DNA from 4 places in the Kitasatospora sp. NPDC001309 genome. Region 3 is predicted to be linked to each of the others. Evidence: riboswitches for the same ligand, from Rfam matches in the RefSeq annotation. Region 3 holds a riboswitch; each other region holds the start of a gene.
What was found. A riboswitch is a leader RNA that binds a small molecule or an ion and turns the genes downstream of it on or off. The one in region 3 is predicted to bind cyclic di-AMP.
Positions count from the first base shown of each region.

Region 1: linked by a shared signal. The riboswitch ahead of ACFY2K_RS05775 (hypothetical protein) and the one ahead of ACFY2K_RS41600 (NlpC/P60 family protein) in region 3 are both predicted to bind cyclic di-AMP.
Region 2: linked by a shared signal. The riboswitch ahead of ACFY2K_RS18830 (peptidoglycan DD-metalloendopeptidase family protein) and the one ahead of ACFY2K_RS41600 (NlpC/P60 family protein) in region 3 are both predicted to bind cyclic di-AMP.
Region 4: linked by a shared signal. The riboswitch ahead of ACFY2K_RS29520 (transglycosylase family protein) and the one ahead of ACFY2K_RS41600 (NlpC/P60 family protein) in region 3 are both predicted to bind cyclic di-AMP.

Region 1 covers NZ_JBIAXC010000004.1:95,945-98,136, forward strand. The annotation lists gene ACFY2K_RS05775 (hypothetical protein) at 1-1,257, opposite strand, end outside; cyclic di-AMP (ydaO/yuaA leader) riboswitch at 1,265-1,372, opposite strand; gene ACFY2K_RS05780 (MoaF N-terminal domain-containing protein) at 1,817-2,146, shown strand.
Region 2 covers NZ_JBIAXC010000017.1:36,896-39,087, forward strand. The annotation lists gene ACFY2K_RS18825 (MFS transporter) at 1-585, opposite strand, end outside; cyclic di-AMP (ydaO/yuaA leader) riboswitch at 898-1,080, shown strand; gene ACFY2K_RS18830 (peptidoglycan DD-metalloendopeptidase family protein) at 1,083-2,048, shown strand.
Region 3 covers NZ_JBIAXC010000077.1:12,076-14,267, forward strand. The annotation lists gene ACFY2K_RS41600 (NlpC/P60 family protein) at 1-823, opposite strand, end outside; cyclic di-AMP (ydaO/yuaA leader) riboswitch at 834-989, opposite strand; gene ACFY2K_RS41605 (NlpC/P60 family protein) at 1,329-2,192, opposite strand, start outside.
Region 4 covers NZ_JBIAXC010000034.1:103,867-106,058, forward strand. The annotation lists gene ACFY2K_RS29520 (transglycosylase family protein) at 1-770, opposite strand, end outside; cyclic di-AMP (ydaO/yuaA leader) riboswitch at 778-948, opposite strand; gene ACFY2K_RS29525 (hypothetical protein) at 1,426-2,192, opposite strand, start outside.

The sequences.
Region 1 (2,192 bases), on a different contig from region 3:
CGAGAGGTTGAGGATCAGGTACGCCGAGAAGTTGGCCCCGACGCCCTTGCCGTCCGAGAACACCTTGACGCCGTTGACGTACCAGTCCACCGAGTTGGCGCCGTAGTAGGTGCCGATGGTCACCCACTGGTCGGTGCCGATGGCGCTCGCGTCGGTGTAGTAGTCGGGGTTGCCGGGGTTGACGTGGTTGGTCAGCTCCAGCAGGTTCGGGTTGTCGGGGTGGTACTCGAAGGAGTCGATCTCCCCGTTGCCGTTCTTCCAGGTCCACAGGGCGGGCCAGGCGCCGGTGCCGGCGGGCAGCTTGACCCGGGTCTCGGCGTAGTCGCCGGTCTTGACCTGGAAGCCCTCGGCGGAGCCCTCGGTGGTCAGGAAGCCGGTGTTCCAGGACTGCTTGCCGTTCTCCAGCGTCGGCCCGCCCGGGGTGGCGGTGAAGGTGGCGACGCCGTTCGCGACGGTGACGTTGTCCTTGTTCAGCCAGTCGAGCTTGTTGTCGTCCGGGTTGTGGTTCCCGTACTTGTACGAGGTGCTCTTGTCGCCGACCCAGCGCTGGCCCCAGTTGATCGGGCCGTTGAACTCGTCGGACCAGGTCAGCGACTTGCCGGCGATCGGGGAGGACGGCGCCGGGGTCGTCGGGGTGGCCGTGGCGGTGGGGGTCGGCGTCGCGGTCGGGCTCGCGGTGGGGGACGCGGTCGCGGTGGGCTTCGCCGTCGGGCTCGCGGTCGCGGTCGGGGAGGGGGTGGGCTTCGCCGTCGGGGTCGCCGTCGGGGACGGAGCCGGCGTGGGCGAACCCGTGGCCGAGACCACCAGCTGCTGCGAGGGCAGGTTGTGCCAGGCGCCGCCGAGGTCCTGCCAGAAGCCGAACTGGGTGTACGCCCCGGCGGCCAGGGTGCGGGCGGCGCTGGTGTAGGTGAGTCCGCCGGGGCAGATCTGCACGTTGCTCGCGTTGCCCGGGAAGTCCAGGTTGGTGCCGCGCGCGTCACGGACGCCGACGCCGACGGTCTTGGCGGTGAAGCAGGACGAGGAGTGCAGGGCCAGCGAGGCGGTGCCGGCCCTGCCGGCGACCATGGTGGCGGGGGCGAGCCGGTCCTGGGTGACGGTCGGGCCGGTGGCGGCCTGGGCGCCGGAGACGGACGGCAGGCCGAGCAGGCCGGCGCCGGTGATGGCGAGCGCCCCGGTCGTGGCGAGGGCGGCGTTGCGGCCGCGGTGGGACGGACGGGCGTGGCGGGGCGCGCGACGGCGCCGGGCAGGCTGGTGCATGGGGGTCCTCTGCCACGCCTGCGAGGTGAGCTGTCGGATTCGGGCTGCAGTTGCCCGGCCGCCTGTGGAGCGGCTTCACCCCTAGCCACGCCCCGCACGCTGGTGCGTACGGGCCGGGCGCTGACCTTGGTTCCCCCGCTCCCGTCCGCTGTGGTGCTCGGGTACTCGCCGGCGGGTGGACGGGACTCGGCGTCCCGGCGGCGGGGTCCGCGACAGCGGACGACGACTGCAGGCTAGGCAGGCCGTCCGTGGACGGACAACCTCATGGGGCCGGTTGTCGCGCAGCTCACAGTGGTGTCGATCAACGACGCTGCGTGGCGGCCGAGTTGATCAATGGAGCCGACGCCGACCCGCGGCCCCGCCGGGCCCGCCCGGGATGGGGGTCACACACGGTGCGCGGCGCGGCGGTGGCGGACCGTGTGTGACCGCCGTGGCGTGGAGCCGCCCGAGTCCGCCCCATCGGATAAATTGGAGCCCTGGGATTTTCCGCGGTGCACAAGAGCACCGGCCGGAGCCGTACGACCCGTCCCCCGTTCCAGAGAAGAGGTTCCGCCCCACCATGACCGCGTCCCTGCCCGCCTTCGCCGGCCGTACCTACGTCTTCCGGGCCGACAACGGCGCGGCCTTCCGCAACTCCTACTCGGCCGACGGCACCCGGCTGCGCTGGGAGGGCCTCGGTGAGTCGGCGGGCCAGTGGGAGGACGTGCGGCTGCACGTCGCCGAGGTCGCGCCGGAGATCTACTTCATCAGCTGGACGGAGCAGAGCGGGATCACCGTCAGTCACGTGATGGACCTCAACGCGCTGACCGTACGGGCCTTCTGGACCTTCGAGGGCGAGGGCGGCCGGGTCGGCCAGCTGCACACCGGGACGCTGGAACGGGTCGCCTGACCGGCGCCGGAACGCACCGAACCCCCGGGAGCCGAGGCTTCCGGGG
Region 2 (2,192 bases), on a different contig from region 3:
CTCCGGGACGTAACGGGAGGTCACCGCGATCACGGCGGCGGCCAGCGGCAGGTTCAGCAGGAAGATCCAGCGCCAGCCCGGGCCGTCCACCAGCCAGCCGCCGAGGAAGGGGCCGACGGCCGCCGACACCCCGCCCAGGCCGGACCAGAGGCCGACCGCCGCCGAGCGGTCGTCCGGGTAGAAGACCGCCTGGAGCATGGCGAGCGAGCCCGGGGTGAGCAGCGCGCCGCCGATGCCCTGGACGGCGCGGGCGGCGATCAGCACGTGGATGGTCGGGGCCGCGGCGCAGGCCGCGGAGGCGACGGCGAACCAGACCACGCCGATCAGGAAGACCCGGCGCCGTCCGTAGCGGTCGCCGAGGGCGCCGCCGAGCAGGATCAGGCCGGCCAGGGTGAGCAGATAGGCGTTCAGGGTCCATTGCAGGGAGGCGAGGGAGGCGCCGAGGTCGGCGCCGATCCGGGGCAGGGCGACGTTGACGACGGTGCCGTCGAGCATCGCCATGCTGGAGCCGAGCACTGTCGCGAGGAGTACCCAGCGGCCCTGCGCGGTGCCCAGGCGCAGAGTGCCGGCTTGAGAGGTGGCCACGGGCCGAATCCTGCGCCCGCCGGGGCGTACGTGACAAGGGTCACCGGGTGGTGTGTCGGTCGGTGGCGGTGCGTGAACGGACGGTCGCACGGGGGTGGTCCCGGCGGCGCAGGGTGGTGGATCAGTGGCGCCGGGTGAATGGATCGTGCACGGAGCGTGCAAGGGATCATTCGGAGGGTGACGGGGCCGCGGGGGTTGTTGCCGATTCAAGAGATCGACATTGCTTCACCCGAACGGATGAGTTTTAGTTCAGCGACCGCCCGGCCAGTCCGGACGGATCCACCGGGTGGAACGCCGAGTCCTGCCGCTGCCCGGTGGCTCGCACCGAACTCTGTACGGCAGGAGCGGGGGACCCACAGGTAAGTCGCCGGACCGGAGTTCGCGCCTTTTCGGGCGCGGACCACCAGGGCCGGCTTGGGGTGAAGCCGCACATGCGGCCGGGCAACTCCAGCCCGAACCCGACAGCTCACCTCGCAGGCGTCGGAGAGGAAAATTCCATGCCTGCACAGGCTCGTCGTATCGCCCTGCCCCGTGCCGCCCGCATCGGCATCGCCACCGCCGTCACCGGGGCCTCGTTCGTCCTGCCGCTCGTGACCGCGATGAGCGCCCAGGCGCACACCGCCCCGGCGGCCACCACCGCCCCGGCCGCTTCCGGGGCCGCCGCTCCGGCTGCCGCCCCGGCCGCCCAGCAGAGCTACCGCGTCGTCAGCGGTGACACCCTGTCGAAGATCGCCGACGCCAAGAACGTCGAGGGCGGCTGGCACGCGCTGTACGAGCAGAACCGCTCGGTGGTCGGCGCCGACCCGAACCTGATCTTCCCCGGTCAGCAGCTGGCCCTCGCCGGTCACGCCGCCGCTCCGGCGAAGCCTGCCGCCCCGGCCAAGCCGGCCGCTCCGGCGAAGTCCGCCGCGCCGGTCACCCAGGACACCTCCGCTGCCGCGGACTCCCAGGTGCAGGTCCGGACCGAGGCCGCCAAGCCCGGCGCCCAGGTGCAGACCCAGGTTCAGACCGCCGCCCCGGCCCAGGCCGTGACCGCGGCCCCGGTCGCCGCCACCTCCGGCTACGTCGCCCCGCTCGCCAACCCCGTGCTGGGCGAGGCCTACGGCGTGGCCGGCTCGATGTGGGCCTCCGGCCACCACACCGGCCAGGACTTCGTCGCCTCCACCGGCACCCCGCTGCGCGCCGTCGCCAACGGTGTCGTGGTGAAGGCCGGCAGCGACGGCGCCTACGGCAACGAGGTCGAGATCAAGCTCGCCGACGGCAAGTACGCCCAGTACGCGCACCTGTCCTCGATCGGCGTGAGCGTCGGTCAGACCGTCACCGCCGGCCAGCAGCTCGGCCTCTCCGGTGCGACCGGCAACGTGACCGGCCCGCACCTGCACTTCGAGATCCGTACCGGTTCCGAGTACGGCTCGGACATCGACCCGGTCGCCTACCTGCGGGCGCACGGCGTCGCGCTCTGACCCTCCGGGGCCTTCCGCAGGAACGTGTGAACCACCGCTGGTGCGGGGCGAATCGACGCCCGGGATGGTCATGTCGGGTGACCGCTCGACCGGGTGATCGCCGCACCGGTGGACCTGGGCGCGGGACACGCCCAAGGCCGGCCC
Region 3 (2,192 bases):
AGACGTACGGGCTGCCGACCTTGGTGGCGGCGGCGGCCAGCGCGGCGGCACCGTGCGAACTGCCCGGGGCGATCTTGACCGGCGCGGCGGTGGAGCCCGAGCCGAGGTCGCTGCGGCTGCTGTCGCGCGAGGCGCGGTCCGGGGCGGCGGCCTTCGCGGCGGCGTCCGCCTTGGCCTTGGCGTCGGCGGCGGCCTTGTCCTCGGCCGCCTTGATCGCCTGGCGCTCCTGCTCGGTCAGCGTGTTGAGCAGGTCCTGGGCGGCCTTGAGCTTGTTCTGGACCTCGTCCTTGGAGGCCTTCAGCTGCTGGGTCGTGGACTCCAGCTCGCCGAGCTTGCCCTGGGCCTCGGTGCGGTCCTGGTCCAGCTTGCGCTGCTGGTCCTGGAGCTGCTTGAGCTGGTTCTTCTGGGTGCTGCCCGCCTGGTTCAGCGCGCCGGCCTGGTTGAGGAAGTTGTCCGGGCTGGAGGAGAACATCAGCTGGACCGTCGGGGATATGCCCCCGTTGCGGTACTGCTCGCCGGCGATCTCGGCCAGGCCGCCCTGGAGGTCGGTCACCTGGGCCTGCTGGCGGGCCACCTGGTCCTGGAGGCCGGAGACCTGCTTCTCCAGCTCCTGCTGCTTCTCCTGCGCGGCGTTGTACTTCTCGGTCGCCTGCTCGGCCTGCTCGTTGAGCTGGTCGACCTGCTCCTTGACCTGGTCCTTGGTCGGCTGCGGGTCGGCGTGCGCGCCGGACTGCGCGGAGAGCGCGACGGCGGCGGCGGCGAAACCGGTCAGGATCGAGACGCGGGTACGGCTGGCGGGCTTGGGACGACGATGGGACGCCACGAAGGCGGACTCCTTCTTCCTACGCCGCCTACCGGGTGAGCTGACGGGTTCGGGCCGGAAGCATGCCCTACGACGCCTCACCGGCCTCACCTACGGCCGACCTGGCGCCGATTCACCCCGGAGGAACGTGTGGTTCCCCGGCTCCGCTCCACAGCGCCCCCGACTACTGGGCTCCCCTGTCGGGCAGTCGCTTCGACCTGCCCCGCTGTTTCGCGAACTCGGCGGTAACCACCGCCGCCACCCAGGCTGGGTGATCGACTGTGCGGTGGTTCGGAGCACGACCCTAGTAACTGAACCGTGATCCGTTCAAATCCTTGTCAGAAAAAAGACGGAAGATTACCCATGTTCTTTTGTGAAAATGACTGATGGTGATCACCGGCGCACGCAAAGCTGATCGACTCTCACCCTCCGGCCCGCCCGGTCCGCAAACCCGGAGCGCCACCCCCGACCGGAGGTGGCGCGGATCACAGGGCCGGAACCGGCCCCTCGGGGAGGTACCGGAGCGTCAGATCCGGCGGATCGTGTTGATCGACATCGCGTCGGCCTTCATCACCTTCACCACGTCACCGGTGTGCGGCGCGTGGACCACCATGCCGTTGCCGATGTACATCCCGACGTGGTGCATGTCGCCGCCGTAGATCACCAGGTCACCCGGCTGGGCGGTGGCCAGCGTCACGGCGGTCCCGATGTGGCCCTGCTCCTGCGAGGTGCGCGGCAGCGAGACGCCGGCCTGGCCGTACGCCCAGACCATCAGGCCCGAGCAGTCGAAGGTGGAGGGCCCGGTGGCGCCCCACACGTACGGCGAACCCTGCTTGCTCATCGCCTTGGCCACCGCCACGGCGGCGTAGCCGCTGGCCGGCGGCAGGTTGCTGAGGTCGACCCGGTCGGCGCCGCGGGAGGCGCGGTCGTCCTGCTGCTGCTGGGCCCGGAGCGCGGCCCGGTCGGCGGCGCTGAGCGAGTTCAGCAGGTCCTGGGCGGTCTTCAACTTGGTGTTGACGTCCGCCTTGGCCTGGTTGAGGTCCTTGGTGGTGGAGTCCAGGGAGGCGAGCACGGCGGCCGCCTCGGCCTTCTCCTGGTCCAGCCGGCGCTGCTGGTCGAGCAGGCCCTTGAGCGCCTCGGTCTGGGTGGTGCTGGCCTGCTGGACGCTCGACGCCTTGTCCAGGTAGCCGGACGGGTCGGAGGAGAGCATCAGCTGGACGGACGGGTCGATGCCGCCGGTGCGGTACTGCTCGCCCGCGACCTGGGCCAGGCCCACCTGGAGCTGGCTCATCTGGTCCTGGCTGCGGGCCACCTGGTCCTGGAGCTGGTCGGCCTGCTTGCGGAGCTGGTCGGAGCGCTCCTTGGCGCCGTTGTACTTCTCGGCCGCCTG
Region 4 (2,192 bases), on a different contig from region 3:
CCGGACTTGGCGGCGGAGCCGTCGGCCTGGGCCGAGGTGCCGTCACCGAAGGTCAGCTGCTGGCCCGGGTAGATGGTGTCCGGGCCCTCGGTCAGGGTGCTGCGGTTGAGGTCGTACAGCCGCTGCCAGCCGCCCTGGACGTTGTGCTTGTCGGCGATCGAGGACAGCCAGTCGCCGTCGACGACGGTGTAGCCGCCGGCCTGGGCCTGCGCCTGGCGCTTCTGGGCCCAGGTGCTGTCGGCGGACGGGGCGGAGGCGGCCGCGGCGTCGTCGGAGGCCTGGGCCTGGTCCTGCGCGGGGGCGGCGGGCTTCGCGGCCGGCTTGCTCGGGGCGGCCGGCTTGGCGGCGGGCTTGGCCGCGGTGGAGCCGGCCGAGGTGTCGACGGTGGGCGCGGCGCCGCCCTTGGTCAGACCGGCCTGGACGGAGCAGACCGGCCAGGCGCCGGGGCCCTGCGAGGCAAGGACCTTCTCGGCGACGGAGATCTGCTGGTCCTTGGTGGCCTGGTCGGCCTGCGGGGCGTAGCTGGTGCCGCCGAAGGCGGCCCAGGTGCTGGAGGTGAACTGGAGGCCGCCGTAGAAGCCGTTGCCGGTGTTGATGCTCCAGTTGCCGCTGCTCTCGCACTGGGCGACCTTGTCCCAGGTGGCGACGGAGGCGGCGTTCGCGGTGCCGGTGGTGAGGCAGGGGACGGTGAGGCCGACGCCGGCGACGCCGAGGGCGGCGATCACGCGACGGGTGCGGCTGGACAGGCGGTTGCCGTTGGAAGGCAGCATGAAGACGCGGTCCTCTCCCACGCCTGCGAGGTGAGCTGTCGGATTCGGGCTGGAGTTGCCCGGCCGCGCTGTGGGCGCGGCTTCACCCCTAGCCCTGGACCGTTCCGGAAAACGGTCCGGGGCGACTTACCTGTGGTTCCCCCGCTCCTGCCGTGATGCGATTTCGCGCTGCCAGGACATCCGACGGCAGGACTCGGCGTCGCGGATGAACTGGGTCCGTGTGGTCACGAACGGGGAGCACGTTAAGCAGACTTAAGTTAAAACTGCAAATACCTGTGATGCGCATCACGGTTTAGTGGAAAACGTCAAATGGGCCGTAATTCATGATCGTAAATGATCGTTTTCCGGCAATATCGCAGCGGATTCTCATAACTGGCTCCGCCTCAGAAAAGAGGTGACGGAGCGTTGGGGCACAAGGGGCGCGCGCCCGAGGCGCGGGGGAGCGGTAGTGAATCGCGCGCTGGGGAACGCGCCCGTCATTCGCCGAGTGTCCATTGACAAATGAGCTGGAAACGGACATTGCGCCGCATTGCCCGCTTAGCGCACCAGCGGGGTGAATCGGAACACGCCGAAAGGGCCCGGAACGAGGTCGTTCCGGGCCCTTTCGGCAGTGCGGGTCCGCCGGCGGTGGCCGACGGGCGTTCAGTGGGTCGTGCTAGCCCTCCACGGGCCCTTCGGCGGCCGCGTGGGCGCGTCGGGAGCCCTCCCCGGCCCCGACGGCGGCCGCGGCCTCCGCCTCGGCCTCGGCGAGCTCCTCCGCCGTCGGCACCGGCAGGGCGGCCAGGTAGGTGGAGGCGATCAGCTGGCCGACCGTCGGGTAGGCGCCCAGCGGCGCGGCCGACGGGCAGCCGGTCTCCTCGGCGGCCGTGGCGAGCAGCTCCGGGTCCGCCTCCGGGCCGATGACGAGCGGGGCCAGGGCCGGGCGCTCGGAGCCGGTCTCCCGGAGGTGGCCGACGGCGGCGGCGACGGAGCCGGGCACGTCGAGCGCGGCGGCGACGACCGGCACGGCCAGTCGGGCGGCCAGCAGCACGCCGGTGATCCCGGCCGCGGCGGCCGCGTCCTCGCCGCCGACGGTGGTCAGGACCACGCCGTCCGCGGCGGTCGCGATGGCGAACAGCCGGGCCCGGTCGGCCCGCGCCAGCCCGGCCTCGGACAGCCGGACGTGGACGGCCTCGGCCAGCAGCGGGTGCGGGCCCAGCGCGTCGGTGACGGTCGCGCCGTACTGGGCGGCGAGGGCGTGAAGCCCGGTCAGGAAGTCGTGCGGGCCCGGGACCAGCGGCACCACCACGGGCGTCGGCAGTCCGGCCTCGGCGGCCGCCTCCAGCAGCTCCGCGACGGTGCGCTCCTGCGGGTCCGCGGCCGCGGCGTCGGCGGCCGGGAGGTAGCCGACCGCGGCCTGGACGCCGGTGTGCTCACTGCGGA